DNA from 2 places in the Mycolicibacterium mageritense genome. Region 2 is predicted to be linked to the other one. Evidence: riboswitches for the same ligand, from Rfam matches in the RefSeq annotation. Region 2 holds a riboswitch; the other holds the start of a gene.
The links. A riboswitch is a leader RNA that binds a small molecule or an ion and turns the genes downstream of it on or off. The one in region 2 is predicted to bind glycine.
Positions count from the first base shown of each region.

Region 1: linked by a shared signal. The riboswitch ahead of gcvP (aminomethyl-transferring glycine dehydrogenase) and the one ahead of cycA (D-serine/D-alanine/glycine transporter) in region 2 are both predicted to bind glycine.

Region 1 covers NZ_AP022567.1:1,387,106-1,401,324, forward strand. Annotated here, with positions in the region: gene G6N67_RS06830 (L-serine ammonia-lyase) at 1-78, opposite strand, end outside; gene glyA (serine hydroxymethyltransferase) at 81-1,349, opposite strand; gene gcvH (glycine cleavage system protein GcvH) at 1,352-1,750, opposite strand; gene gcvT (glycine cleavage system aminomethyltransferase GcvT) at 1,761-2,876, opposite strand; gene gcvP (aminomethyl-transferring glycine dehydrogenase) at 2,873-5,707, opposite strand; glycine riboswitch at 5,761-5,861, opposite strand; gene G6N67_RS06855 (hypothetical protein) at 6,154-6,327, opposite strand; gene G6N67_RS06860 (Abi-alpha family protein) at 6,454-7,290, shown strand; gene G6N67_RS06865 (DUF445 domain-containing protein) at 7,374-8,597, shown strand; gene G6N67_RS06870 (oxidoreductase) at 8,694-9,533, shown strand; gene G6N67_RS06875 (TetR/AcrR family transcriptional regulator) at 9,523-10,164, shown strand; gene G6N67_RS06880 (LacI family DNA-binding transcriptional regulator) at 10,198-11,199, opposite strand; gene G6N67_RS06885 (aryl-sulfate sulfotransferase) at 11,355-12,674, shown strand; gene G6N67_RS06890 (ABC transporter permease) at 12,671-13,507, shown strand; gene G6N67_RS06895 (ABC transporter ATP-binding protein) at 13,509-14,219, shown strand, end outside.
Region 2 covers NZ_AP022567.1:6,759,421-6,773,639, forward strand. Annotated here, with positions in the region: gene G6N67_RS32590 (MFS transporter) at 1-1,139, shown strand, start outside; gene speB (agmatinase) at 1,184-2,215, shown strand; glycine riboswitch at 2,304-2,401, shown strand; gene cycA (D-serine/D-alanine/glycine transporter) at 2,568-4,034, shown strand; gene G6N67_RS32605 (nitroreductase family deazaflavin-dependent oxidoreductase) at 4,054-4,443, shown strand; gene G6N67_RS32610 (TfoX/Sxy family protein) at 4,443-4,775, shown strand; gene G6N67_RS32615 (endonuclease) at 4,815-5,462, shown strand; gene G6N67_RS32620 (hypothetical protein) at 5,548-5,772, shown strand; gene G6N67_RS32625 (oxygenase MpaB family protein) at 5,787-6,662, shown strand; gene G6N67_RS32630 (hypothetical protein) at 6,669-6,920, shown strand; gene G6N67_RS32635 (hypothetical protein) at 6,896-7,510, shown strand; gene G6N67_RS32640 (DUF72 domain-containing protein) at 7,520-8,254, shown strand; gene G6N67_RS32645 (NAD(P)/FAD-dependent oxidoreductase) at 8,261-9,481, shown strand; gene G6N67_RS32650 (hypothetical protein) at 9,588-10,217, shown strand; gene G6N67_RS32655 (helicase HerA domain-containing protein) at 10,217-13,372, shown strand; gene G6N67_RS32660 (substrate-binding domain-containing protein) at 13,460-14,219, opposite strand, start outside.

The sequences.
Region 1 (14,219 bases), 2.6 Mb from region 2:
GGCCCGCATCGGCCCCACCGTATGGGAACTGGAAGGTCCGATGCCGACCGAGAAGAGGTCGAACACGCTGACGGCCATGCCTACAGCTCCGGATACAGCGGGAACTGCTCGGCCAGCGAACGCACCTGCGCGGCAAGCGGTTCGGTGTCGGCGTCAAGTGCGGCGATCAGCGCCGCCGCGATGACGTCGGCGACACGCGCGAACTCGTCGTCGCCGAAGCCGCGGGCCGCCAGCGCCGGGGTGCCGATGCGCAGCCCGGAGGTGACCATCGGCGGCCGGGGGTCGAACGGCACGGCGTTGCGGTTGACGGTGATGCCGACGGCATCGAGCCGGTCCTCACCCTGCTGCCCGTCGATCGCGGCGTTGCGCAGATCGACGAGCACCAGGTGCACGTCGGTTCCACCGGTGAGCACCGTGATGCCTGCGTCCTTGACATCAGGCCGGCTCAACCGCTCCGCCAGGATCTGCGCACCGCGCAGCACCCGCTGCTGGCGTTCGGCGAATTCCGGCTGGGCGGCCATCTTGAAGCCGACCGCCTTGGCGGCGACGACGTGTTCGAGCGGCCCGCCCTGCTGGCCGGGGAACACCGCCGAGTTGATCTTCTTGGCGATGTCAGCCTCGTTGGTGAGGATGACTCCACCACGCGGCCCGCCCAGGGTCTTGTGTGTCGTGGATGTGACGACATGCGCATGCGGCACCGGCGACGGATGCAGCCCGGCCGCAACCAGTCCGGCGAAATGCGCCATGTCGACCATCAGGTAGGCCCCGACCTCGTCGGCGATCTCGCGGAACCGGGCGAAGTCGAGCTGCCGCGGGTAGGCCGACCAGCCCGCGATGATCAACTGCGGCCGGTGTTCGCGGGCCGCGTCGGCCACGGCGTCCATGTCGATCAGGTAGTCCTCTTTGGACACCCCGTAGGCCGCGACGTTGTAGAGCTTGCCCGAGAAGTTCAGCCGCATGCCGTGGGTCAGATGACCACCGCAGTCCAGCGACAGCCCGAGGATCGTGTCGCCCGGCTTGATCAGCGCGTGCATCACCGCGGCGTTGGCCTGCGCACCCGAATGCGGTTGCACATTGGCGAATTCCGCGCCGAACAATGCCTTGACCCGCGTGATCGCGAGCCGCTCGATCACGTCGATGTGCTCGCAGCCGCCGTAATAGCGCCGCCCCGGATAGCCTTCGGCATACTTGTTGGTGAGCACCGAGCCTTGGGCCTGCATGACCGCGAGCGGTGCGTGGTTCTCCGAGGCGATCATCTCCAGGCCGAGGCGCTGCCGGTGCAGTTCGTCACCGATCGCGGAGGCGATCTCGGGGTCGAAGTCGGCGAGATGTCGGTCGAGGATGCTCATGTCTAGGCCTCGCTCTTCTCTGCGTATTCGGCTGCGGTCAACAGGTTTCCGGCTGCGGTGGGCTGGACCTCGAACAGCCAGCCGTTTCCGTAGGGGTCGGACGTGACGAGTGCGGGATCGTCGACGGCGGTGGTGTTGACCGCGGTGACGGTGCCGCTCACCGGTGGGTACAGCTCTGACACGGTCTTGGTGGATTCCACCTCGCCGCAGGTTTCGCCGGCCGTGATGGTGGCGCCGACCTCCGGCAGGTCGAGGAACACCAGGTCACCCAGTGCCGCGGCCGCGACCGAGGTGATGCCGACGCGGACGGGGGTGGCGGGCAGGGGGGCGCCGGGCGCGATCAGCACCCATTCGTGTTCCTCGGTGTAGCTACGGTCGTCAGGAATCGTGTTGTCTGCCATGTCAATCCTTTCAGTTGCGGCGGTAGAACGGCGCCGGGGTGACTTCGAACTGCTCTTTGTTGCCGCGGATGTCGACCTGCACCACGGTTCCCGGCTCGGCCAGCGCAGCGTCGAGATAGGCCAGGGCGATCGGATATCCGAGCGTCGGCGACAGTGCACCCGATGTCACGCTGCCGACCGCGGTCTCGTCGCCGTTGCGGTGGACGGTGTAACCCGCGCGCGCCGCGCGCCGGGTCGAGCCCTTCAGACCGACCAGCACACGGTCCGCAGGCTTTTCGGAAAGCTGCTGCAGCGCATCGCGTCCCACGAAAGGCTTGCCGAGCCGCACCATCTTGCCCAGCCCTGCTGCGTAGGGGTTGGTGTCCTGGCTGAGTTCGTGGCCGTAGAGCGCCATGCCGGCTTCGAGCCGCAGGGTGTCGCGGCAGGCCAGGCCGGCCGGCAATCCGCCGGCCTCGGTCGTGGCAGCCAGCAGCGATCGCCACAGGGCCACTGCGTGGACGTTGGGCACGTACAGTTCGAAACCGTCCTCGCCGGTGTAGCCCGTGCGGGCCAACAACACATCGATGCCGTCGACCTGCGCCTCGGTGACCGCGTAGTACTTGAGTGCGGCCACGGCCTCGGTCTGGGTCTCCGGAACCAGCGATCTCACGATGGCTTCGGACGCGGGCCCCTGCACGGCGATCAACGCGGTGGTGGTGGATTGGTCGTCGACGTGCGCGTCGAACTGTTCGGCCCGGGAATTCAGTTCACGCGCCACGGTCGGGGCGTTCGCGGCGTTGGCGACCACCAGGAAACGGTCGTCGGCCAGCCGATACACCACCAGGTCGTCGATCACGCCGCCGTCGGCGTCGCACATGAGCGAGTACTTGGCGCGCCCGACGGTGATCTTGGCTGCCTCGCCGACCAGCGCGAAGTCCAGCGCCTCTGCGGATTGCGGTCCGGTGACGTGTATTTCGCCCATGTGCGACAGGTCGAACAGGCCCGCCGCCTCGCGCACCGCCCGGTGCTCGGCGAGTTCACTGCCGTACTTGAGCGGCATGGCCCACCCGGCGAAGTCGGTGAAAGTTGCGCCCAGTGCGCGGTGTTCATCCTGCAGCGGTGATGCCGGGGTGTGTTCGGTGCTCATACGAGGGCCTCCTCGAGGAGTTCGGCGGTTTCGGTCTGGAATGCCTCGGGCGCGGGGCACGAGCACGCGAGGTTGCGGTCGCCGTGTACGCCGTCGATACGGCGGACCGGCGGCCAGTACTTGTTCTGCCGCAGGGACGCAACGGGATACACCGCGTACTGCCGGCTGTACGGCAAAGTCCACTCGGCGTCGGTGACCTGTTCGGCGGTGTGCGGGGCCTGGCGCAGCGGGCTCTGTTCGAGTGCCCACTCGCCCGCCTCGACCCGGCTGATCTCGTCGTGGATGCTGATCATTGCCGCGATGAACCGGTCCAGTTCGGCGAGGTTCTCCGATTCGGTGGGTTCGACCATGAGCGTGCCGTTGACGGGGAAGGACAGCGTCGGAGCGTGGAAGCCGTAGTCGATCAACCGCTTTGCGACGTCTTCGGCGGTCACCCCGGTCCGCTTGGTGATCTCGCGCAGGTCGAGGATGCACTCGTGCGCGACCAACCCGGATTCGCCGGTGTAGAGCACGGGGTAGTACGGGGACAGCGACGTCGCGACGTAGTTGGCTGCCAGCACTGCGGCCTTGGTGGCCGCGGTCAACCCGTCGGGCCCCATGAGCGCCAGGTACGCCCAGGTGATCGGCAGGATGCCGGCCGATCCGTAGTTGGCCGCCGAGACCGGGGCCGGACCGTCCTGCAGCGGATCACCCGGCAGGAACGGCGCCAGATGCGCGCGGACCGCGACGGGCCCGACGCCTGGGCCGCCACCGCCGTGCGGAATGCAGAACGTCTTGTGCAGGTTGAGGTGCGAGACATCGCCACCGAACTCACCGGGTTTGGCCAGGCCCACAAGGGCGTTCAGGTTGGCACCGTCGACGTAGACCTGCCCGCCCACAGCGTGGACCAGGTCGCACACCGTGCGGACGTCGGTTTCGTAGACACCGTGGGTCGACGGGTAGGTGAGCATGATCGCCGCGACCTTGCCGTCGTGGTCGGCCAGTTTGGCCCGCAGGTCGTCGAGATCGATGTTCCCGTTGGCTGCGGTCTTGACCACGACGACGCGCATGCCTGCCAAGACCGCCGACGCCGCGTTGGTGCCGTGCGCGGATTGCGGGATGAGGCACACGTCGCGGTGGTCGTCGCCGCGTGACCGGTGGTAGGCGTTGATGGCCAGCAGGCCCGCGAGCTCACCCTGGGATCCGGCGTTGGGCTGCAGGGAAACCCGGTCGTAGCCGGTGATCTCGGCCAACCACGTCTCGAGATTGCCGATCAGCTCGAGGTAGCCCGCGGTCTGTTCGGCGGGCGCGTACGGGTGGATGCCCGCGAATTCGGGCCAGCTGATCGGTTCCATCTCGGCGGCCGCATTGAGTTTCATGGTGCAGGATCCGAGCGGGATCATGGTGCGGTCCAGCGCCAGATCCTTGTCGGAGAGCTCCCGCAGGAATCGCAGCATCGCCGTTTCCGAGCGGTGCTCGTGGAACACGGGGTGCGTGAGGAATTCCGACGTGCGCAGGAGCTCGGCAGGCAACACAGAGGAGCCGGTGCCGGGTGTCGCGCCGAAAACCGCGAGCACACGCCGGATCACGTCGTCGGTTGTGCATTCGTCGCACGCGATGCCGACGTGGTCGGCGTCGACCAGCCGCAGGTTGATGCCCGCCCGCTCGGCGGCCGCGACGATCTCGCGGGCCCGGCCCGGCACCTGCACCAGCACGGTGTCGAAGAACCGCTCGTGTACGACGGTGTGGCCGGCCTGCCGTAGACCGGCCGCGAGCGATACGGCGTGACGGTGGACGCGGGTTGCGATGGCGCGCAATCCTTCCGGGCCGTGGTATGCCGCGTACATGGCGGCGACGTTGGCCAGCAGAGCCTGGGCGGTGCAGATGTTGCTGGTGGCCTTGTCCCGGCGGATGTGTTGTTCGCGGGTCTGCAGCGCCAGCCGGTAGGCCGGCTTGCCGTCCACGTCGACCGACACCCCGACCAGCCGGCCGGGCAGCATGCGCTCCAATCCGGACCGGACGGCCAGGTACCCGGCGTGCGGGCCGCCGAAGAACAGCGGAACCCCGAACCTCTGGGCCGAGCCCACCGCGATGTCGGCGCCCTGCTCGCCGGGCGCGGCAATCAAGGTCAGCGCCAGCAGATCGGCCGCGACCGTGGTGAGCGCACCGCGGTCACGGGCCGCGGCGATCACCGGCGCGAGGTTCCGCACGGCACCACTGGCACCCGGGGACTGGAAAACCACGCCGAAGGCGTCACCGTCGGGCAATCCGTCGGTGAGGTCGGCGACCACCACGTCGATGCCGACGGCTTCGGCCCGCCCACGCACCACCGCAAGCGTCTGCGGCAGGCAATCCGTATCCAGCACAACGCGTTCGGACTTCACGGTCTTGTTGGCCCGCCGCATCAGCAGCACGGCCTCCATGACCGCGGTGGCCTCGTCCAGCAGGGAGGCACCGGCCACGGGTAGTGCGGTGAGATCGGCGACGAGCGTCTGGAACGTCAGCAGCGCTTCGAGCCTGCCCTGTGAGATCTCGGGCTGGTACGGCGTGTAGGCGGTGTACCAGGCCGGCGATTCCAGCATGTTGCGCCGCAGCACGGCCGGGGTGACGGTGTCGTGATACCCCAGACCGATCATCTGGATCCGCGGCTGGTTGCGATCGGCCAGCTCGCGCAGGGCCGCGAGCACGTGCTGTTCGGACCGCGCGGCAGGCAGGCGCAGGCCGTCTGAGCAGCGGATCTGCTGCGGCACCGCGCTGTCGATCAATTCGTCGATTGAGCCGTATCCGAGCGCATCCAGCATGTGCTGCTGAGCGCTGCCGTCAGGACCGATGTGACGATCGGGGAAATCCATGAGGTGACTCCGGTTTCGGGCATCGCAGTTACGCGATGCGTCGGGTGGTGACACCTCCCCGCTCTGTCCTGAAACCTGAGAGTTTTAGCGCGCTGCGCTGTTCCCCTTCGGTAAGCGTGACCGGTGGGTCGCGCTGTTCTCCAGAGTTGCCTCGACACTGCGGTATTGGGCCTGAGAGATTCCCGGGGAGGGACTTGCTCCTACGGCACCTCCGAAATCGGAGGTTCTCCCACAGTGCGTCGTCGACGTATTGAGTTGTGTGATGCATGCTACTCGACTACCCGGCGGTTACCGCAACCCCACCGTCGACGGGCAAGCCCGGCTTCGCTGTCGCAACTATGCGCGACACGATGTCGAAAACCACCGTTGCCGCTGCTACGCAAGTGATTTCGGCGTGGTCGTGCGCAGTCGGACCCGCAGTTCGGTGCGGCCGAAGAAGCCACCGATCAGGCCCGGCCGGCGCGTTCGAGGTCGGCCTGGACCGAGTGCGCGCGCCGGATCAGCATGACCGCCTCGTCCAGGTCTGCCGCGTCCTCGGAGTACAGGTGGGTGTCACCGAGCCAGCGCGGCGGTGTCGGCGTGGTCGGCAGCCTCCGGGCCGTGACCGGCAGGCAGAGCACGCTGCAGCGAACAGACCGGTGTGGCCATCCCGTCATCCACCGGGGACTTGGGCGCCGCACCGGGTGACCAGGTACGGTGCCCACATCTCGGACACACCCGGTAGGTGGGGAGGCGATCGGTCAGCGATGTCACAGGAACTGTCGAAGAAGGGTCCGGACGACAAGGACGACCACGTGGGCGATGAGGTTCCGGTACGTCGCAAGGACATGCAGCGCCGGGCCTTCAAGCTCGCCACACCGGTCGGCGAGATCGCCATCGCGATCCGCACCCCGCGCAACCAGCGCCCGCTGCTGCCCAAGCGGTTCGACCCGTTCGGCATCGCCGACCGTGCGCTCGACGCCGCGAAGACCGGGGTCAAACTGGCCGTCTGGGGCGAGGAGCAGTTGGCCACGCTGGTGAAGAACCGGCTCGAAGCCATCGACTCGGGTCCGCAGCCGGTGCCGCTGGCCACCCCCGAGGAGCCGACGGCCGAATCGCTCAACTCCAAGATGGACCGGCTTCTCGACCGTGCCCTGGACCAGAGCACGGTCGGCAGCCAGGTCGAGTTGTACCACCGGCTGCTCGACCAGCTGGTGGCCGACGAGGCCCGGATCATCGGTGCGCTCTCCGAGGGCGCGACTTCGCCACTGGTCAACGTCCACACCTGGACGCGATCCCGCACCCCAGGTCAGGCCGTACTGGAGAACGCATGTCTGATCGGCCGCACGGCCAACGTGGCTTTGCCCAATATGGTCCCGCAGTACGTCGGCCATCTGCTATCACTGGGATTGGTTGAGACCGGTCCGGAGGATCCGTCACAGAAGGCGGACTACGAGGTGCTCATGGCCGAGCCCATGGTGTTGCGGGCGGTCAAGAACGCATCGCGTGGGCCCCTCACCGCACGGGTGGAGAAGCTGACCCTGTCCCTTTCGGGTCTGGGTCGTGGCTTGTGGGAGGCCGCGGTGAAACAGGACGGTTCGTGACCGCCAGCGAGACGATTCTCGCTATCCAGACGTGGCAGGAGATCCAGGCCGATTTCAGTGTCAACTGGCTGATCTACCTGTCCATGCCCTTTGTCGCCGCCTTCGTCGGGTGGAGCACCAAGATCGTCGCGCTGGAGATGCTCTACCGGCCGATGGAGTTCAAGGGCATCGGGCCGTTCGGCTGGCAGGGCATCGTGCCCCGCCGCGCAGGCAAGGTGGGCTCGAAGACCATCGAACTGCTCACCCAGAAGCTGCTCAAACCCGAGGAGCTGCTCGAAAAGGTCGACGCCAAGGAAGCTGTCAACGCGTTGCGGGAGCCGCTGACTCAGGCGGTCGACGAGATCTCGCGCGACATCGCCGAGCAGATCCGCCCGGGCCTGTGGGACTCACTGCCCGAGGCCGCGCGCAATGCGATCCAGGCCCGCATCCACGACCAGACCCCCAAGGTCGTGGAGAAGATGCTCAACGAGATGCGGGCCGACCTCAACCGGTTCGTCGACATCCAGTACCTCGCGGTCACCACGCTGGTCCGCAACAAGGACAAACTCAACAAGCTCATGCGTGGGCTCGGCGACAACGCCATGGCCTTCGTGCGCCGCAGCGGCATCTACTTCGGGCTCGTCATCGGTGTCGTGCAGATGTTCGCGTGGGCGCTGTTCCAGAACCCGTGGATCATGCCGGCCTTCGGCTTCGGTGTCGGTTTCATCAGTGACTACATCGCGCTCAACATGTTGTTCCGGCCCATCCATCCGACGAAGTACCTCGGCTTCATCCCGTTCCAGGGACTTCTGCACGCGCAACGCGACACCATCACCAAGGATTACGCGCGGATCCTGGCCGAGGATCTGTTCTCCCCCGAGATCCTGTTCGACGGCGTGCTCCGCGGCCCGGGCGCCGACAAGCTGTTCGCCCTCGTCGGCAAGGAGGTCGAGGCGGCCATCGACGCGCAGACTGGCATCGCGACGCCGCTGGTCAAGTTCGCGGTCGGCACGCAGCGCTACAACGCGCTCAAGGACAGCATGGTGAAGATGGTGCTGGAGCGGCTGCCCACCACGCTCGTCGAGGCGCAGGACTACGCCATGAACGCCCTGGACCTGGAGAAGACCATCATCGACAAGATGGGTCAGCTCACCAATGAGGAGTACGAGTCGATCCTGCGGCCCGTGTTCAAGGACGACGAGCCGACCATGATCGCGGTCGGTGCGATCCTCGGTGGCATCGTCGGCGAGATCCAGGTGCAGCTGATCGAGCACTTCGGGCACGAACCCGAGCCGGTCAGCGCGCTGCGCGTCTTGCTCCGTCAGTAGGCCGGAATAACCCCGCAACCCACCCGGTTACATCCAGCGTCCAACAAAACTAAACTGATCGTACAGTTCAGTTAAGCAGAGAACAGGTGGCATGACATGAGCGTTTGGTTCATCACCGGAGCATCCCGCGGATTCGGCCTGCAGATCGCCCGCGACGCGCTGGCCCGCGGCCATCAGGTCGTCGCGACCGCGCGGGACGCCGCGACCGTCACCGCCGCGCTCGGCGACGACGACAACGTCCTGGCCGTCGCGCTCGACGTGACCAACGAAGACCAGGCACACCAGGCCGCGAAGGCTGCCGTGGACCGTTTCGGCCGCATCGACGTACTGATCAACAACGCCGGGCGCGGCCTGCTCGGCGCCGTCGAGGAAGCCACCGACGCCGAGGTGCGCGCGGTCTACGAGACCAACGTATTCGGCCTGCTGACCGTCACGCGCGCGGTCGCCCCGGTGCTGCGGGCCCAGCGCTCTGGCACCATCGTCAACATCTCCTCGGTCGGCGGATTCGTCGGCTCACCCGGCTGGGGTGTCTACGCGTCGACCAAGTTCGCCGTCGAGGCGCTCACCGAGGCCCTGCACGCCGAACTGCAGCCACTGGGCGTGCACGTGATGGTCGTCGAGCCCGGCTACTTCCGCACGGACTTCCTCGACTCGTCGAGCCTGCAGACCCAGCAGAACGTCATCGCCGACTACACCGACGGCCCCGCGGGCAAGATGCGCGTCACCGCGGGCGAGCGCAACCACGACCAACCCGGCGACCCGGTCAAGGCCGCCAAGGCCATCATCGACGTCGTGGAATCCGCGCAGCCGCCGCTGCGCCTGCTGCTTGGCAACGACACCATCGCGGCGGTCGAGGGCAAGATCGCCCACGTGCAGGCCGAGCTGGCGCAGTGGCGCACCGTCGCCGAGTCCACCGACTTCGACGATGTCGCCTGAAAACGGCAGTGGGGCGGGCGAATACACCTTCGTCCGCCCCACCGGCGCGCGCAGCGACCGCATCCACCAGGCCATCCTCGACGCCACCGCGACACTGCTCGACGAGGGCGGATACCCGGCCACCACGGTCGACGCGATCGCCGCCCGGTCCGGCGCCAGCAAGGCCACCATCTACAAACACTGGCCCTCGCGAACGGCGGTGGCGGCCGAGGCATTCGGCACCATGATGGCCCAGAATCTGCCGCTGCCCGACACCGGAAGCACCACAGGCGATCTCACCGAACAGGTGGTCCGGGTCTCGGCGTTCTACGCCAGCGCGCGCGGCGAGGTGTTCACCCAGTTGCTCGCGGCATGCGTCGACGACGCGACCGGCGCGGCGTACTTCCGCGAGTACTTCCTCAACGGCCGACGGGCCGCGATCACCGAACTGTGGCAGCGCGGCGTGGCCCGCGGCGACGCCGACGCGAACATTGCGATCGACGACGTCATCGACATCCTGTTCGGCCCGCTGATCTTCCGCCGCATGACGGGTCATTACACGCTCACCGAGGAGCACGCGCGACGGCTCGCCGAGACCGCGCTGCGGGGACTGCTCCCCGAGTTCGACGAAAACGCTGCTCCAACACGATGATCACGACGTTTTCGTCGAGTTGGACGGCGCACGTCACGTGCAGCCGCAGGACTCCCCTGTTCGCAGCGACGGCACCGCGGCACCTTCGTCCGGATCGCCGAGCAACCGACCGAGCGCCCGGCGGGCCAAAGCGTCGACAGGCTGCTGCGCCGCGGTGAGCCGCGGCCGGCCATAGTCGGCGGCGCTGCCGTCGAAACCCACGACCCGAATGTCGTCGGGAACCCGCAGGCCCGCGTCGAAGACCGCCCGGACCGTCGCGGCGGCCTGCCCGAACGTCGCGACCACCAACGCTTGCGGCAGCCGCGTGCGGCCCCGCAGGAATTCCCCGACCGCCGCGTAGGCACCGGCCGGGGTGAGGTCGGTGCGGATCTGCCGGACGCCCTCGCCTGCTACCGACCGGACGCCGGCGAACCGCTGCTCGACGGTTTCCCGGTCGCCGTGGCGCACATCGGCTTCGGTGAAGCCGCCGACGAACGCGATGTCCCGGCATTCGTGCGCGTCGAGCAGGTGCCGGGTGACGAGCGCACCGGCCAGCACGTGGTCGACGCCGACGATCTCCGCGGCGACCTCGCCTCGGATGTTGTGCATCCACACCACGGGGATGCGCTCGTGGCGGCACAGTCTGGCCGTCTCGGGCGCGTTCGCGGCACCGATCACCAGCAGGCCGTCGATCCCCACCTCGGCGAACGCGGTCGCGAATTCCAGCTCACGTTCCGGGTCGTAACCGGTGTTGCCGATCACGGTGAGGTGGTCGCGCGCGCGGGCCTCCACCTCGATGCGCCCGACGAACTGCCCGAACAGCGGCAGCGTGAGGTCGGGCACGAGTAGTCCGATCTGCCGCCAGCGCCGCGGCCGGCGCAGCGCGCGGGCTCTCAGGTCGGGGCGGTAGTTCAACTCGTCGATCGCGCTGATCACCTTGGCGCGCAAGGATTCCGACACGGGCCGTGGCCCGTTGTTGAGTACGTAGCTCACCACGGCCGTCGACGTACCGGCACGGCTCGCCACGTCGGCCAACGTCGGGCGTTTTCCACTCACACCTGTTGTCCTCGCTCCTCGAAAATGCTTTCGCCACCTTTTCGATCACTGCGATTGTGACGGTTCCGCGCATGCTCGCGCTCGTTACGCTAATCGATTAGAACCGTTACGCGGAGGATCCGCGGACGTAACACGACGTTGGTGGAGTAACTCGCATGGCATATGTACGACAGTCCGGGGTGACCTACCTCGACCCTGAACTCGTTCACGACAGCTTCGTCCTGTTCACCGGCGCCGATTCGGTCACCCGCGTCATCGACCTCAACGGCACCGTCGTGCACGAATGGCCCTACGCCGGCGTGCCGCCCCGCATCCTCGACCCGGCGCTCAACGACGGCCGCATCGGCGACGTGGGCGTCCAGTTGTCCGACAGCGGCGACGCCCGCGGCGGCATCTACGCCAACGGCACAGTGGGGCAGCTCAGTTGGTCGGGCGAGCGGGTGTGGTCGTGGGGTGAGCAGGCCCCGGGTGGGGCAGCCCGGCAGAACCACGATTGGGAGCTGCTACCGAACGGCAACCGGCTGATCCTGGTGACGGTACCCCGCGTGGTACCCGCGCTGGGCGATCACGTGGTCGGCGACCAGGGCCTCTACGAGGTCACCCCGGCAGGCGAGATCGTGTGGACCTGGCTGGCCGGTGACCACCTCGACGAGTTCGGGTTCTCCGAGGCGGGGTGGGCCGCACTGCGCGAGACCGTGGCCCGCGACCCCGAGGATCCGTGGGGCTACCTGGAGATGAACAGCGCGAAATCTCTTGGCCCCAACCGCTGGAACGACGCGCAACCCGACAGCGTGTTCCGGCCCGACAACATCCTGGTGAGCTTCCGCAAGGCCAACATCATCGCGCTCATCGACAAGGCCACCGGCGCCGTCGCCTGGAAGGTCGGCCCCTACTACACCGCCGAGGCCGGGGCCCAGCACCAGCGGATCAACGCCCACAAGGTGCCGCGCGCGCTGGATCAGACCTCGGGACAACACAATCCGCACATGATCGCGCCCGGCCTGCCCGGCGCGGGCAACATCCTGGTGTTCGACAACCAGGGCGGGGCCGGCTACCCGCCCGCACCCATCGGCATCTACGCCGGGTCGCGAATCCTCGAAATCGATCCGGTCACCAGGGAAATCGTGTGGCAGTACACCGCCGAGGACTCGGGCAGGCCGTCGTGGACGTTCTTCAGTTCGTTCGTCAGCAACGCGCAGCGGCTTCCCAACGGCAACACGCTGATCACCGAGGGCATGCACGGCAGGCTGTTCCAGGTGACGTCGGACGGCGACGTCGTCTGGGAGTACCACAGCCCATACCAGGGTTACGGCGTGGCCGGAGAGCCCGAGGTCAAGCAGCCCCGCGTGCCCGGGGTCGACCGGCTCACCCTGACCGCCCTGGTGTACCGGTCGCAGGCCGTCCCGTTCGACTGGACCCCGGCCGGCACCCCACGCACGCCACTGCGGGCGGTAGGTCTCGGAGACCGGCCATGACAGCGGGATTGGCGATCCGGGCGCGGGCCGCGAGCCCGCCCCGCCCGGCACCGGCGCGCCTGAGGTCGGCACTGGCCCGGTTCGGGACGCTCGGCTGGACGGTCGCCGGCCTGGCGCTGGCGGCGGCGGTGTGGTCGCTCGCGGTGGCCACCGGCCGGTTCCCCCGGCAGCTGTTCCCCAGCGTGCCGGAGATCCTCGCAGCCGGGCACACGCTGTGGGTCGAAGGGCTGTTGCTCGATGACGTGACCGCGAGCTTACGCAGGGCCGCAGTCGGTTTCGTGATCGGCGCGGTCGTCGGCGTGGTGGTCGCGGTGCTCACCGCGACCACGGCGGCAGGCCGCAATCTGCTCCAACCGGTGCTGCGGGTCTTCTCCCCTATTCCGACGATCGGATTGGTGCCGCTGGCCATCCTGTGGTTCGGCCTTGGCGAGAACAGCAAGACCCTGGTGATCGCGCTCGGCGTGTTCGTGCCGGTGTGGATCAACAGCCACGCCGGGCTGGCAAGCACACCGGCGGACTACCTCAAGGCCGCGCGCTGCCTCGGCGCCGGCCGGTGGCAGACGCTGCGCAAAGTAGTGCTGCCCGAAGCCGCCCCGGACATCGCGTCGGGCCTGCGGGTCGGAGCCGCAATGGCGTTCGTGTTGATCGTGGTGGCCGAGATGACCGGCACCACAGCTGGTATCGGTTACCGCATCTATCAGGCGCAGCTGTTCTCACAAGCCGACCGGCTCATCTTCTGCCTGATCATCCTGGGCGTCGTGGGCGCGCTGTGCGACGTGGCCGTCAGCTCTGCCACCGCACCGTTCACCCGCTGGGCCAAGGAGGAACGCTGACATGGCACTGGAAACCCAGAATCTCGTCGTGCGGTTCGCGGGCAAGCCGGAGCCGACGCTCAAGGGCATCTCACTGACCATTCCCGACGGTGCGTTCGCGGTGCTGGTCGGCGCGTCCGGCAGCGGGAAGTCGACGCTCCTGCACTGCCTGGCGGGTTTGATCTCGCCGTCGTCGGGTACCGTGACCGACAACTGCGTCACCGTGACCGAGCCCCAGCCCCGGCGCGGCGTCGCATTCCAGCGGGATGTGCTGTTCCCCTGGATGAGCGTCGCCGACAACATCGAATTCGCCCTCGCGGCACGCAATCTCGCGAAGTCCGAGCGGCAGGCGGAAATCCGCGAACTGCTCGATCTCGTGGGCTTGCGCGCGGACGTGGCAGCGCAACGCCCCACCGAATTGTCGGGCGGCATGCGTCAGCGGGTCAGCATCGCGCGCGTGCTGGCCGGGGAACCGGCCGTGATGCTCATGGACGAACCGTTCGCCGCGCTCGACGCGCTGACCCGGCTGCGGATGCAGGATCTGCTGATCGACCTGTGGACCCGGTTGAACCGCACCATCGTGTTCGTCACACACGACATCGACGAGGCGATCCGGCTCGGAGACACCGTGAGCGTGCTGCGCGACGGGCAGATCGTCGATCACCTCACCAACCCCCTGTGTCGGCCGCGGCCCGCCGACGCGCTGGCAGATCAGCCCGGCTACAGCGAGTTC
Region 2 (14,219 bases):
TCACCGACAAGGTCGGCCGGCACCTCATGTACATCGCCGACCTGATCGCGCTCGCCGTGTTCTCCATCCTCTCGGCGTTCGCCGCGGAAGCCTGGCAACTCATCGTGCTGCGTTTCCTGCTCGGCGTCGCGATCGGCGCCGACTACCCCATCGCCACATCACTGCTGGCCGAGTTCCTGCCGAAGAAACACCGCGGCAGGCTCCTCGGCGCGATGTTCGTCGTATGGGCGGTGGGGGCGGCGGCCGCCTACGTCGTGGGTTTCCTGTTGCGGGACTTCGGCCCCGACGCGTGGCGGCTGCTGCTGGCCAGCCCGGCCGTGTTCGCCGTCATCACGTTGCTGGCGCGGATGGGGACGCCCGAATCGCCGCGCTGGCTGTTGAGCAAGGGGCGCGTGGCCGAGGCCGACGCCGCGATCAAACAGGCCTTCGGCCCTCGGTTCGGAGTTGCCGACCTGGACGACAGCGACGGGCAGACGGCCCGAACCACGTCGTTCACACAGGTTTTCAAACGTCCCTGCCTCAATCGCACCATCTTCGTCGCGGTGTTCTGGACAGCTCAGGTGATACCGCTCTTCGCGGTGTACACATTTGCGCCCGACCTGTTGGCGTCCTTCGGCCTCGAGGGCGACGCCAATCTGTACGGTGGATCGCTTTTGATCTCACTGCTGTTCGTGGTCGGCGGAATCCCGGGGTTGTATCTGGTCGAGCGGATCGGCAGGCGGGCCTTGCTGATCGGATCCTTCGCCGTGATCGCCGTGGCCCTCGCCATCCCGGCTCTCATCCCGGGGATTCCCCCGATCGTGTTCTTCCTCGCCCTGGCCGTGTACGCAGTGGCTTCGGGTGGGTCGAGCTTTCTCGAGATCGTCTACCCGAACGAGCTTTTCCCGACGGAGGTGCGGGCGACCGCTGTCGGCGTCGGGACCGCGGTGAGCCGTATCGGCTCCGCGGGTGGCACGTACCTGATGCCGCTGGCCCTGACCGCGCTCGGCGCCGGAGGTGCGCTCGGAGTCGGCGCCGCAGTCACCGCCGTCGGGTTGGTCGTGGCGATCTTCATGGCCCCCGAGACCCGCGGCGTCGCACTGTCCGAGAGTGCGGGCTCGGCCGACACCGCGGCCGGCGAACAGCTGCCCGCGTCCTGATCCCTCCCCTACCCACCTTCGATCGACCGAAAGACAGGAAACCAGTGAGCATTCGACCGACCCCTGCCCCCGTCGACGCGAGCACCGGCCTCGTCGGGGCGGTTCCCGCCACCGAGGTACCCCGCTACGCGGGCAAGGCCACGTTTGCGCGTATCGCCGACATCCACGAGGTGAGCGACTACGACATCGCGATCCTGGGTGTGCCGTTCGACGGTGGCACCTCCTACCGGCCGGGTGCCAGGTTCGGGCCCCTCGCGGTGCGGCAGGCGGCCCGTACCATCCGCCCGGGGTATCACGTCGAACTCGGGGTCGCACCGTTGCAGACCGTCCAGGTCGTCGACGCGGGCGATGTCGCGGTCACGCCGTACGACATCGCCGCCGCGTGCCGGCAGATCCAGGGCCACACCGCCGAAGTGCTCGGCCACCGCGACCGGCGCATCGTGGCGATCGGCGGCGACCACACGATCGCGCTGCCGAATCTGCGTGCGCTGCATGCCAAGTACGGGCCGGTGGCACTCGTGCACTTCGATGCCCACCTCGACACGTGGGACACGTACTTCAACGCGCCGGTCACGCACGGAACGATCTTCCGCCGGGCATTCGAGGAGGGCTTGCTGATCGAAGACCACTCGATCCATGTGGGCATCCGCGGCCCGATCTACGACCAACTCGACCTGCGCAACGACGCCGACATGGGCTTCAAGATCATCCGCGCGGGTGACCTGGACACGATGGGCACTGACGCCGCAGTGGACATCGTTCAGCGGCGCGTCGGTGACATGCCGGTGTACCTGTCGATCGACATCGATGTGCTCGACCCGGCATTCGCGCCCGGCACCGGCACACCCGAAGCCGGCGGTTTCACGTCCCGCGAACTGCTGCGCATGCTGCGCAAGCTACGCGGCCTGAACATCGTCGGCGCCGACGTGGTCGAGGTCGCCCCGGCCTACGACCATGCCGAGATCACCTCCGTGGCCGCGGCGACCATCGTGTTCGACCTCGTGTCGTTGATGGTTGCCGACCGGGCCGAAGCGGCGCAACCGCGTGCGGATCGCGCCGCGATCGCCCAGTCCTGACGGGGGGACGTGCGCAATCCAGGTTCGGCTGCTAACGTGACGCGCGGCACACTTCCGAACGGGAGTGGCCGACAACTCAAAACGCCGTTGAGTCGCAGCGGGAGAGCCCCGTCGCATCCAGTCGACGGGCGCCGCAGGAGCAACTCCTCCCAGGAATCTCTCAGGCACCGGTACCGCCGCGACTAGGCACCTCTGGAAAGCAGTCGACGTCAAGTCGGCTCACCGAAGGGGCAAGCGCACCGTCACGAGACCACTCGGCGACGGTGCGTGAAAACTCTCAGGTCCAATCGACAGAGTGGGGAGGCGCCCGCAGCCCGCGCTCTCCACCGCGCCTGAGATCCTTGAGGTTGTTATGACCCAATCCAATGACCTGACCGCTGCTTCAGCGGACTCGACACCCCCGTCCGGCGAGGAAAAGCACCTCTCCCGGCAGCTCGCCAACCGGCACATTCAGCTGATCGCGATCGGCGGCGCAATCGGCACCGGACTCTTCATGGGCTCGGGCAAGACGATCTCACTCGCCGGCCCCTCGGTGATCTTCGTGTACATGATCATCGGCTTCATGCTGTTCTTCGTGATGCGGGCGATGGGCGAATTGTTGTTGTCCAACCTGCATTACAAGTCGTTCGCCGATTTCGCCGCCGACCTGCTCGGACCATGGGCCGGGTTCTTCACCGGCTGGACCTATTGGTTCTGCTGGATCGTGACCGGGGTCGCCGACGTCGTCGCGATCTCCGGCTACGTGCACTACTGGTGGGGCGGCCTGCCCTTGTGGATTCCCGCGCTGGCCACCGTGGTACTGCTGATCACGCTGAACCTGCCCACTGTGAAGGCTTTCGGCGAAACCGAGTTCTGGTTCGCGCTCATCAAGATCGTCGCGATCGTGGCACTCATCGTGGTGGGCCTGGTGATGGTGCTCAACCACTTCGAGTCCCCCAACGGCGCCCAGGCCAGTTTCGCGAACCTGTGGAACGACGGCGGCTTCTTCCCCACGGGCATCATGGGATTCGTCGCGGGCTTCCAGATCGCGACGTTCGCGTTCGTCGGTATCGAGCTGGTCGGCACCACCGCAGCCGAGGCCAAGAACCCGGAGACCAACCTCCCCAAGGCCATCAACTCCATCCCGGTCCGCGTGATGTTGTTCTACGTGGTGGCCCTGGCAGTGATCATCATGGTGACGCCGTGGCGCGAAATCAGTGCCGACAACAGTCCTTTCGTGGCCATGTTCAGCCTTGCCGGGCTCGGGATCGCGGCGTCGGTGGTCAACTTCGTCGTGTTGACCTCGGCAGCCTCTTCGGCGAACTCCGGCATCTACTCGACCTCGCGCATGGTTTACGGCCTGGCCCAGGAGGGCGACGCACCCAGCCGGTTCGGCAAGCTCACGTCGCGTCGGGTGCCCGCCAACGCCCTGTTCCTGTCGGGGGTGTTCCTGCTCGCCGGTGTGGTCATGGTGGTGGTCGGCGACTCCATCATCGAGGCGTTCACGATCGTCACGACCATCTCGTCGCTGTGCTTCATGTTCGTCTGGACGATCATCCTCAGCAGCTACATCGTCTACCGCAAGCGCCGGCCGGAGCTGCACGAGGCGTCGAAGTTCAAGATGCCCGGCGGTATCGCGATGTGCTACGTCGTCCTCGCGTTCTTCGTGTTCCTGGTCTGGGCCTTCACCCAGAAGGCCGACACCCTGCACGCGCTGCTGGTCACCCCGGTGTGGTTCGCGGTGCTCGGGATCGCGTGGCTGATCCTGCGGCGCCGGCCGGGTCACCTGGCCCGTGAAGCCGCGTTCCGTGCCGATCTGGAGTCGACGGATTCCGACTGACACTCGGTAAGGTGACGCCATGGTCGACTTCGGGGATCTGAAGCGGCGCATCGTGCACGGCACGCAGCGCCGGCTGGTCAATCCGATCGGCAGGCAACTGCCCGTCACGATGTTGGAGACCACGGGCCGCAAGTCAGGGCAACCGCGCCATACCGCGGTCGGCGGCCGCGTGGTCGACAACCAGTTCTGGATGGTCTCCGAGCACGGCGACCGCTCGCACTATGTACTCAACATCAAGGCCAATCCGGCTGTGCGAGTGCGGATCAACGGCAAATGGCGCACGGGCGTGGCACATCTGCTGCCGGACGACGACCCGGTGGCGCGGCTCAAGGAGTTGCCCGCGCTCAACAGCGCAGTGGTGCGCGCCGTGGGCAGCGATCTGCTGACCATCCGGGTCGACCTCGACTGATGGCGTACGACCCGGACCTGGTGGAGCGCATTCGTGAGCTCACGGCGTCCGACCGCGGAATCGACGAGAAGCGGATGTTCGGCGGCGTGGCCTTCCTGGTCAACGGCAACATGTCGGTGGCCGCGAGCCGCGACGGCGGCCTGATGGTCCGCGTTCCGCGTGAGGACACCGACGCGCTGCTGCGCCGCGACCACGTCGAGCCGATGATCATGGGTGGCCGGGAGATGCGGGGCTGGCTGCGGGTCGCCCCGGCCGGCGTGAAATCCAAGCGGCAGCTGCAGAGCTGGGTCGATCGCGGCGTCACCTACGCCAAAGGGCTGCCGCCGAAGTAGGCCGGGTTTCCGATCTGCGTCACCGGGTATGCGCAGGTCATGTCGAAGGAAGACCTGGTCTCCCGACTCCTGGATGCGGCGGGCATGACGTACGCCACGGAAGCCGGGATCCACCTCAAGGACAAGCCGATGCCGCTGTTCGAACTGCTGACGCTGTGCATGCTCGCCAGCAAGCCGATCGACGCGGGCATCGCGACGCAGGCCGCACGCGAACTGTTCCGCTGCGGCTGGCGGACGCCGCAGGCGGCGCTGGATGCTGAGCGCCGGGACGTGATCCGCGCGTTCGGCCGGGCCCACTACGCCCGCTACGACGAGAGCTCCGCGACCAGGCTGGTGGCGATCGCGACCGCGGTGCGCGACGAGTATCACGGCGACCTGCGGCAGCTGGCCCGCCGGAGCGAGCACGACCGCGGGGCGGCGAAGCGACTGTTGATGCGGTTCAAGGGAATCGGCAGTACCGGTGCGGACATCTTCCTGCGAGAGGTGCAGGACACCTGGACGTGGGTGCGACCGCACTTCGATGATCGGGCGCTGGGCATGGCACGTGAGCTCGGGCTGCCCGATGCGCCTGACCGGCTCGCCGCACTGGCACCACACGACGCCGCGCGGCTGGCGGCCGCCCTGGTGCGCACCGCACTCGATGACGATCTGCGCGACGAACTGAAGCGGCAGCCCGCATCCGCGTAGCGCCAATCTCGCGGAACTGCCCCGGACAACGCAGAATCACCATTAACATATGGGCGGCCTGGCAACGACCGTGGGGGTGGCGCACGTGCTGACCGCAGTACGCAAGATCCTGGCATTCCAGATGACCGTGGCCGAATGGATCGGCACCGCGATCATCCTGGCAGTGCCCTACCTGGTCATCGGTCTGGTGTGGTCACTGACCCACACGGGCCATCTGCGGGGCATGCACGGCGTCGACGCGGTCGTGTCGTTTCTCGGCTCGACCGTGTCGTGGCCGGTCCTGCTGTTCACCAACGTCTGCATGAGCTGAAGGGATAGGCACGGATGCCGGTCGGGGACAACAACGGCGCCACCCGGATCTCGGTCACCAGACGAACCGCGCGATGGGACGACACCCCCGTCACGGTCGCCGACGCGATGGACTTCTGGGCTTTCGCGGCCGGGGCCGCCAACGTCATCATGCAGCTGTCCCGGCCCGGCGTCGGCTACGGCGTCGTGGAAAGCAAGGTCGATTCGGGCAACCTGCTCAAGCATCCGTGGAAGCGGGCACGCACCACGTTCAGCTATCTCGCGGTGGCCATCCTCGGCAAGCCCGCAGACCGCGCTGCGTTTCGCGACGCCGTCGACGGCGCGCACCGCCAGGTCCGATCGGGGCCTGCAAGTCCCGTGCGGTACAACGCCTTCGACCGCGATCTGCAACTGTGGGTCGCGGCCTGCCTCTATGTCGGCCTCGAGGACACCTACCAACTGCTGCGCGGTGAGCTGACCGCCGAGCAGGCCGAGACGTTCTACCGGTCCGGGGCGACGCTGGGCACCACGCTGCAGGTCAGCCCCGACCAGTGGCCCGCCACGCGCGCCGAATTCGGCGTCTACTGGGACGACGCCTGTAGGCAGATCGAGATCGACGACGTGGTCGGCCGCTACCTGCGCGACCTGGTGGACCTCAAGATGGTGAATCCTCTACTGCGGCTGCCGTTCCGGCCGCTGCTGCGGTTCCTCACCGCGGGGTTCCTGGCCCCGGTCTTCCGTGAGGCACTCGGCGTCGGCTGGAGCCGCGGCCGGCAACGGCTGTTCGAGTGGCTGTTCCTGCTCGTGGCGTTCGGGAACCGGTTCCTGCCGGTGTTCGTCCGCCAGGGTGGCAGCTACCTGCTGCTGGCCGATGTGCGCAGGCGGGCCCGGACCGGCCGGGCACTGATCTGAGCCGCCGTGCGCCGCATACTCAGCAGGCAGGTCAGCGTCGCCGGCCTGCTCGAATTCCTGTTGTGGCTCGCGATCCCGTATCTGGCCATCGGGCTGGCCTGGACGTTCTTCCACCCCGAGCAGGTTCAGCTCATCGAAACCGAACTGCTGACAACGCTTCCCGCGGGGGCCAACCTGGTGGCGTTCGGCGAGGTGACGCTGCTGTGGCCACTCCTGCTCGGCGGCGGCGACATATGCGTGGTCACACCGGTTGGCTAAGGTCGTGCACCGTGAGAGGTAGCGCGGTTCTCGTGGCGGCGGCGGCACTGCTGGCAGCGGGGTGCTCGACATCCGGGACGGTCGTCAACACCGGCGAGACGCCGCAATCCGTCGCGACCACCACGACGGCGCCGCCGCCGCAATTCGGCACGGCGCACCTCGTCGATCCCAACGGCTACATCGCGCAGGTCGACGGGCGCACCGGCTACTACTTCAGCACGCCGAGCGGCCGCTGGCACTGCGCGATCCTGCCGCGCGACAAGGCGGGGTGTCAGTTGGCCGGCGGACTGTCGTCCGGCATCGGCATCACCGGTGCACCTGAGGAGGTACCGGACGGAGCGGGCGGCACCACGACGCCCAACGCGCTCGCGGTCGACCGCGAACACGACGCGGCGTTCGTCGCGCTGACCACCCCCGAGTTCTCCCTGCCCGCCGCCAACGTCCTGCCGTTCGGCAAAGTGCTTGCGGTAGCGGGGTTTCGGTGCAACGTGCAGGAAGAAGCCGGTGTGTCCTGCGTGCGGGAACTGACTGGCAAAGGTTTCACGTTCTCGGCGGACGGCTTCACACCGCAGTACACCGACGTCCCCTAACGTGGATGGATGATCCGGATCGGTACGTCGGGATGGTCGTACGACCACTGGGCCGACGTGCTGTACCCGCCAGGCACGCCTGCGGCGGCGCGGCTGGGCCGCTACGCCGAGGAATTCGACACCGTCGAACTCAACGCGAGCTTCTACCGCTGGCCCCGCGACACCACGTTTGCCGGGTGGAACCGCCGCCTGCCCAGCGGGTTCACCATGTCCGTCAAGGCGCACCGAGGTCTCACCCACTATCGCCGGCTGCGCTCGCCCAAGCCGTGGATCGAGCGGTTCGACCGCTGCTGGACAGCGCTGGGCGACCGCGCCGAAGCCCTGCTGGTGCAAACCCATCCGGCGCTCGAACGCGACGACGACCTGCTCGCGGATTTCCTGTCGCAACTGCCGCGGCGCATACCTGCCGCGATCGAACTGCGCCACCCGTCCTGGCACGTGCCCGACGTCTTCCGGTTGCTGCGTCACCACCACGCGGCCTACGTCGTGATGAGCGGCCCCGGCCTGCCGTGTGAGCCGCAGGCAACCGCGGAACTGGTCTATGTCCGGCTGCACGGACCCGCCGAGGCCACGATGTACGCCGGCTCCTATCCCGACGACCAGCTGCGACAGTGGGCGGAGCGGATCAGCCGCTGGGACGACGACGGGCACCGCGTCGTCGTGTACTTCAACAACGATCTCGGCGGTCACGCGGTGCGCAATGCGCGAACCCTCAAGCGGCTGCTCGCGGCGGGAGTACGCTGATGTGGCATGACCGAATCGTCTTCAATCGTCATCATCGGCGGCGGACTTGCCGGAGCGAAGGCCGCTGAAGCATTGCGGGACAACGACTTTGATGGTCGTGTTGTGTTGTTCGGCGCCGAGGAGCACCTGCCCTACGAACGGCCGCCACTGTCCAAGGAATATCTGGCAGGCAAGAAATCCCTCGATGACTTCACCGTCGATGCCGCGGCCTGGTACCGCGATCACCACGTCGACCTGCGCTTGGGCACCGAGGTCACCGCGATAATTCCGGGCGATCACACCGTGACGCTGCCCGACGGCAGCACCGAGCGCTACGACAAGCTGCTGCTGGCCACCGGGTCGGCGTCGCGCCGCCCGCCCATCCCCGGCTCCGACGCGGACGGCGTCCACTACCTGCGCACCATCGATGATGCCGGGGAGCTCAACTCGGTGCTGAACGAGGGCGCGACGCTGGTGATCGTCGGCGCGGGGTGGATCGGGCTCGAAGTGGCCGCATCGGCCCGCCAGCGCGGTGTCGCCGTCACCGTCGTGGAAGCCGCCCGCATGCCGTTGCTGGCCGCGCTGGGCGCCGAGGTCGGCGAGGTGTTCGCCGAGCTGCACCGCGAACACGGAGTCGATCTTCGGCTCGGCCAGTCGGTCGAGGAGATCACGGTCACCGACGGCAAGGCCACGGGGCTGCGCCTGGGTGACGGCTCGACCGTGCCCTCAGATGCCGTGCTGATCGCCGTCGGTGCGAAACCGAACATCGAACTGGCCGAGCAGGCCGGGCTCGAGCTCGCGGGCGGCGGCATCGCGGTCGACGCATCCCTGCGCACCAGTGACCCCGACATCTACGCCGTGGGCGACATCGCCACGGCGCACAACCCGCTGTTCGGCACCGCCATCCGCACCGAGCACTGGGCCAACGCGCTCAAGCAGCCTGCCGCGGCAGTGGCCGGAATGCTCGGTCGCAGCGCCGAGTACGACGAGCTGCCCTACTTCTTCACCGACCAGTACGACCTCGGCATGGAGTACGTCGGACACGCCCCGGAGTACGCGCAGGTGGTGTTCCGCGGCAACACCGCCAAGCGCGAGTTCGTGGCATTCTGGCTGGCCGAGGACAACCGCGTGCTGGCCGGGATGAACGTCAACGTGTGGGACGTCCTCGATGACGTCAAGGCGCTGATCCGGGCGCAGCGGCCGGTGGATCCGCAGCGTCTCGCCGACCCAGAACAGCCACTGGCGTAACGGTCGCCGTCACCGCGCCGCTGTAACGTGCAGGGTGCGCCAGGGTGTCCGGGCGCGCCGCGCTGATGTGCGGTCGAACCGACTGCGGCAGAAAGGTTGAGCCTCGGTGAGCGTCACGCCCGACGAGTTGACCGGCACTGAGCAGGCGGTACTGCTGGTGTTGATGGCCGAATCCCGGCCTGTGCCCAATCCCGAACTCGAGCGGCTCGGCCCCAAGCTCGACAAACCGGGCCGCGACCGGCTCAACCGGTTGGGTCTGGTCGAGACGACGCCTGGCCGCCCGCTCGTGCACGAACTGACCGATTCGGGTTGGGCCGTGTGTCGCGAGCTGTTCGGCGCCCCGACGCCGCCGCGAACCACCGGGCAGGGCAAGGCGCTCTACACACTGCTGAAGGCGTTGCGGCGGCATTTCGACCGCGCCGACCTGGTGCCGGCCGACGTGTTCCTGCCACCCGGCCCGGCCACCGCCGCCGAGTCCGCTCCCGAGGACCAGGTCCGCGCGGCCTACCACCGCCTGAGTGCGAAACCCGGCGGCTGGGTGGGCCTGGCCCGGTTGCGCGACGAAGTGCCCGGCCTGGCCCGCGCCGAAGTCGACGCCGCACTGGTCAACCTGTACCGCCAGCCAGGGGTCAGCCTGATCCCCGAGGAGAATCAGAAAGTGCTCACCGACGCCGACCGGGCAGCCGCCGTGGAAATCGGCGACCAGAACAAACACCTGATCGCGATCGAGTCCTGATGGAATTGCAACAGCGAGAAGCGCTCAGCGCGCTGCGACTGACCTGGGCGCCGACGGCCGATGACCTGTGGCATTCGCAAGGTGCGCTGCACGTCAGCGGTCTGCACGAACGGCCGATCGCCGACGTGCTCGCCGCCTTCGGCGATGCCGAACGCGAACCCGATTCGAGCCCGCTCGGCGTCGTGGTGCGCGGGCCCGCCGGTTCGGGCAAGACGCATCTGCTCGGCCAGGTGCGTGAGCAGGTGCAGACCTCGGGCGGCTTCTTCTTCCTCGTCGAACTGCTCGACGCCACCAGCTTCTGGCAGTCCGCACGCGCGGGCATCCTCGAAAGCCTCGGCCGGCCCGGCGCGGAACGCGAGACCCAGCTCAAGGATCTGTTGTGGGAGCTGTCGTCGGTCGCCCACATCTCACGGGCCAACCGCCGCGCGGTGATCGGTGACGACGAGATCACGCCCGAAATCCTCAGCGACTTCGTCAACGCGCTGCACAAGGCGCGCCGCGAGACCGTGCGGCGTGCGCATCACACGTTGCGGGCCCTGGTGCTGCTGGCCGCGATGGATCTCGAACTGCAGGACATCGGCGAGGCGTTCCTCACCGCGAGTGCCACCGACGACGCCGACCGCGACGAGCGCAACGCGTGGGGATTGCCCGCGCCGAGCCTGAGCCCGCAGGAATCGGTGCGCGACATCTCCCGGCTCATCGCGCTGGCCGGGCCGTCGGTGCTGGCGCTCGACCAGATCGACACGCTGCTCGCGCAGTCGTCCGACCGCACCGACAGCGACCGGGCCGGCGATACTGCGGCGCCGGGCAACCACGACCTGGAACACGTCGCACACGGCCTGATGTCGATCCGCCAGACCATGCGCCGCACGGTGGGCGTGGTCGCCTGCCTGCCCGCTGCGTGGGAGGCCATCCAGGAGCGGGCGACCGCGACCGTGCAGGACCGGTTCCGCACCACCGCGCTGCTGCAAGGGCTGCCGACTCCCGACATCGGCCGCGCGATCCTGGAACGCCGGTTCACCGCGAGCTACCGGGCCGTCGGCTTCACCGCGCCGTATCCGAGCTGGCCCATCCTGCCCGCGGCGTTCGACGAGGCCACGCAGTACACACCGCGCCAGCTGCTCAAGCGGGCCGACGCCCACGTCCGCCGCTGCCTCGAACGCGACACCGTCGAGGAGCTCGCGCGGCTCACCGGCGAGGTGGCCGAAACTCACGACGAGGTCTCCGAGGACTCCCCGCGTGGTGACACCGGTGAACTCGACCGCAGGTTCGCCGAATACCGGCGCCGGGCCGTGACACTGGCCGCGCTGGATCCCGACGGCGAGGACACCACGATGCCGGGCCTGCTGTCGGCCGCGCTGGAGGCCTGGATCACCGAACGCGGTGAATCCGAGCAATCCTTCCGGCCCGACCCGCCACCCGGTTCGCGCGTGGTGCTGCACGCGCGGCTACGCCAGACGCTCGACGCGGCCACCGACGACGAGCGGCACTGGGCGTTCCGGGCGATCGCCTCGGGAAATGCCGTCGCGGTCCAGAACCGGATCCGGAAAGCTTTGGAGGCAACGGGTTTCAACCCGCAGCGGCGACAGCTGTTCCTGCTGCGCAACTCCCGCTGGCCCAGCGGCGCCAAGACCGCGGCCCTGCTCGACGAGTTCGAAGCCGCCGGTGGACAGGTGCTGCCGCTGAGCGACGACGACTTGCGCACCATGACGGCGCTGCGCGACCTGATCGACGACAATCACGCGGACCTGCCCGAGTGGCTCCGCACGCGCCGCCCGGCGCACGGCATCACGGTGCTGCGCTCGGCGCTCGGCGACGAGGCGGGTGACGCCCCGGAGCCGCTGCCCGCGGCCCAGGCCCCGGAGCCGGCCGAGCTGCCGGTCGCGGAACCCGTCGAAGCGTTCGAGCACTCCCCCACGGCGGTGACGCTCGGAGTCGATGTCGTGGGGCGCAAGCCCATATCGGTCGACCTGGCCGCGCTGCGCAAGCACACCGCGATATTCGCCGGCTCGGGCTCGGGCAAGACCGTGCTGATCCGTCGGCTCGTCGAAGAGTGTGCGCTGCGCGGCGTGTCGTCGATCGTGTTGGACCCCAACAACGATCTGTCCCGGCTGGGCAGCCCGTGGCCAGAATCACCACCCGGCTGGAATCCCGCCGACGACGAGCGTGCCGACGACTACTTCACCAACACCGAAGTGGTGGTGTGGACGCCGCGCCGGTCGACGGGCCGGCCCCTGTCCTTCCAGCCGCTGCCGGACTTCGCGAGCGTCATCGACGATGACGACGAGTTCTCCGATGCCGTCGAATCCGCGGTGGCCGCGCTCGAGCCGCGAGCCCTGATCTCCGGAAACACCGCCAAGGCCAATCGATCCCGCGCGGTGCTGCGCGAGGCGCTGCGGTACTACGGCAGGCACCGGTCGGTCACCTTGAGCGGATTCATCGACCTGCTCGCCGACCTGCCGCCCGACGTCAGCGGGTTGACCGGGGCCAACGCCCTGGCGGCCGAACTCGGGCAGAACCTGCGCGCCGCGATCGTCAACGACCCGCTGTTCGGTGGCGCGGGCGCCGCGGCGGATCCGGGTGCGCTGCTGACCCCGTCCCCCGGTTATCGCGCAAGGGTTTCGGTGATCAGCATGGTCGGGCTGACCAACGAGCAGCAGCGCGAGGGCTTCGTCAACCAGTTGCAGATGGCGTTGTTCGCCTGGATCAAACGCAATCCCGCGGGCGACCGGCCGCTCGGCGGGCTGCTGGTGATGGACGAGGCACAGAACTTCGCGCCGTCGACCCACACCACGGCCTGCACGCACAGCACGCTGGCGTTGTCGTCACAGGCCCGCAAGTACGGGCTGGGCCTGGTCTTCGCGACCCAGGCGCCGCGCGGCCTGCACAATCACATCCCCGGCAACGCCACCACACAGTTCTACGGTCTGCTGAACTCCCCCACCCAGATCGCGGTGGCCAGGGAGATGGCGCGGGTCAAGGGCGGGTTGGTGCCCGACATCAGCAAGCTACGGTCGGGCGACTTCTATCTGGCCTTGGAGGGCAACGCCTTTCACAAGGTCAAGACGCCGTGGTGCCTGTCGTATCATCCGCCGAGCCCGCCGACCACCGACGAGGTGCTCCAACTGGCGCAGCGGGAGCTCGCCGCGCGCTAGGGATCACCGGACACGAGTGTGGGCCTCGTGCACGCGAATCTTCGAAAAAGCGTGCAGGAGGCCCACAGTCGTCCGTGCGGCGAAGGCTCAGGGCTGTTTCTGCCCCGGGATGCCCTCGTAGGCGATGTCGCCGGTCTTGAGGTTCTGATTGGTCAGCTCGACCAGCCCGTCGAGGAACTTCTGCCGGTCGGTGACCACGTGAGCCAGCGCCACGTCGACGTTGTCCTTGGTGATGGCGGGCATGACATACACCGGATCGGTGTCGACCTGCTCACCCTTGACCAGGGCGTTGGCCACCGCGAGGCCCGCCGACAGTTCGACCGTGCCGTTCTGCAGTGAGGTGCCGATGAATTCGCCGCTCTTGACGGCGTTGAGGCCGTCCTCGATACCGTCGATCCCGACGATCGGGACGCCGGCCCGGCCCGCCTCCTTGAGCGCCTGCAGCGCACCCAGACCCATGTCGTCGTTCTGCGACACCACGCCGTCGATCTGATTGCCGAAGCTGGAGATCCAGTTCTTCATCTTGTTGACGGCCTCGTCGCGCTTCCAGTTCGCGGTGTCCTTGGCCAGCACCTTGATGCCCGGGTACTTCGCGAGCACCTGGTCGATACCCTTGCCGCGGTTGATCTCTCCGGAACCACCGAGCGGGCCCTGCAGGATCACGATGTTGCCCTTGCCGCCCAGCTTGTCGGCCATCATCTGCATTTCCTGCGCACCCGCGGCGACGTCGTCCGGTTGGACGTTACCCGCCAGCTCGGTGCTCTCCAGTTCGGCGTTGACCGCGAGCAGCGGGATGTTCTTGGACTTGGCCGACGCGACCTGCGGACCGAGCGAATCCGCCTGCACC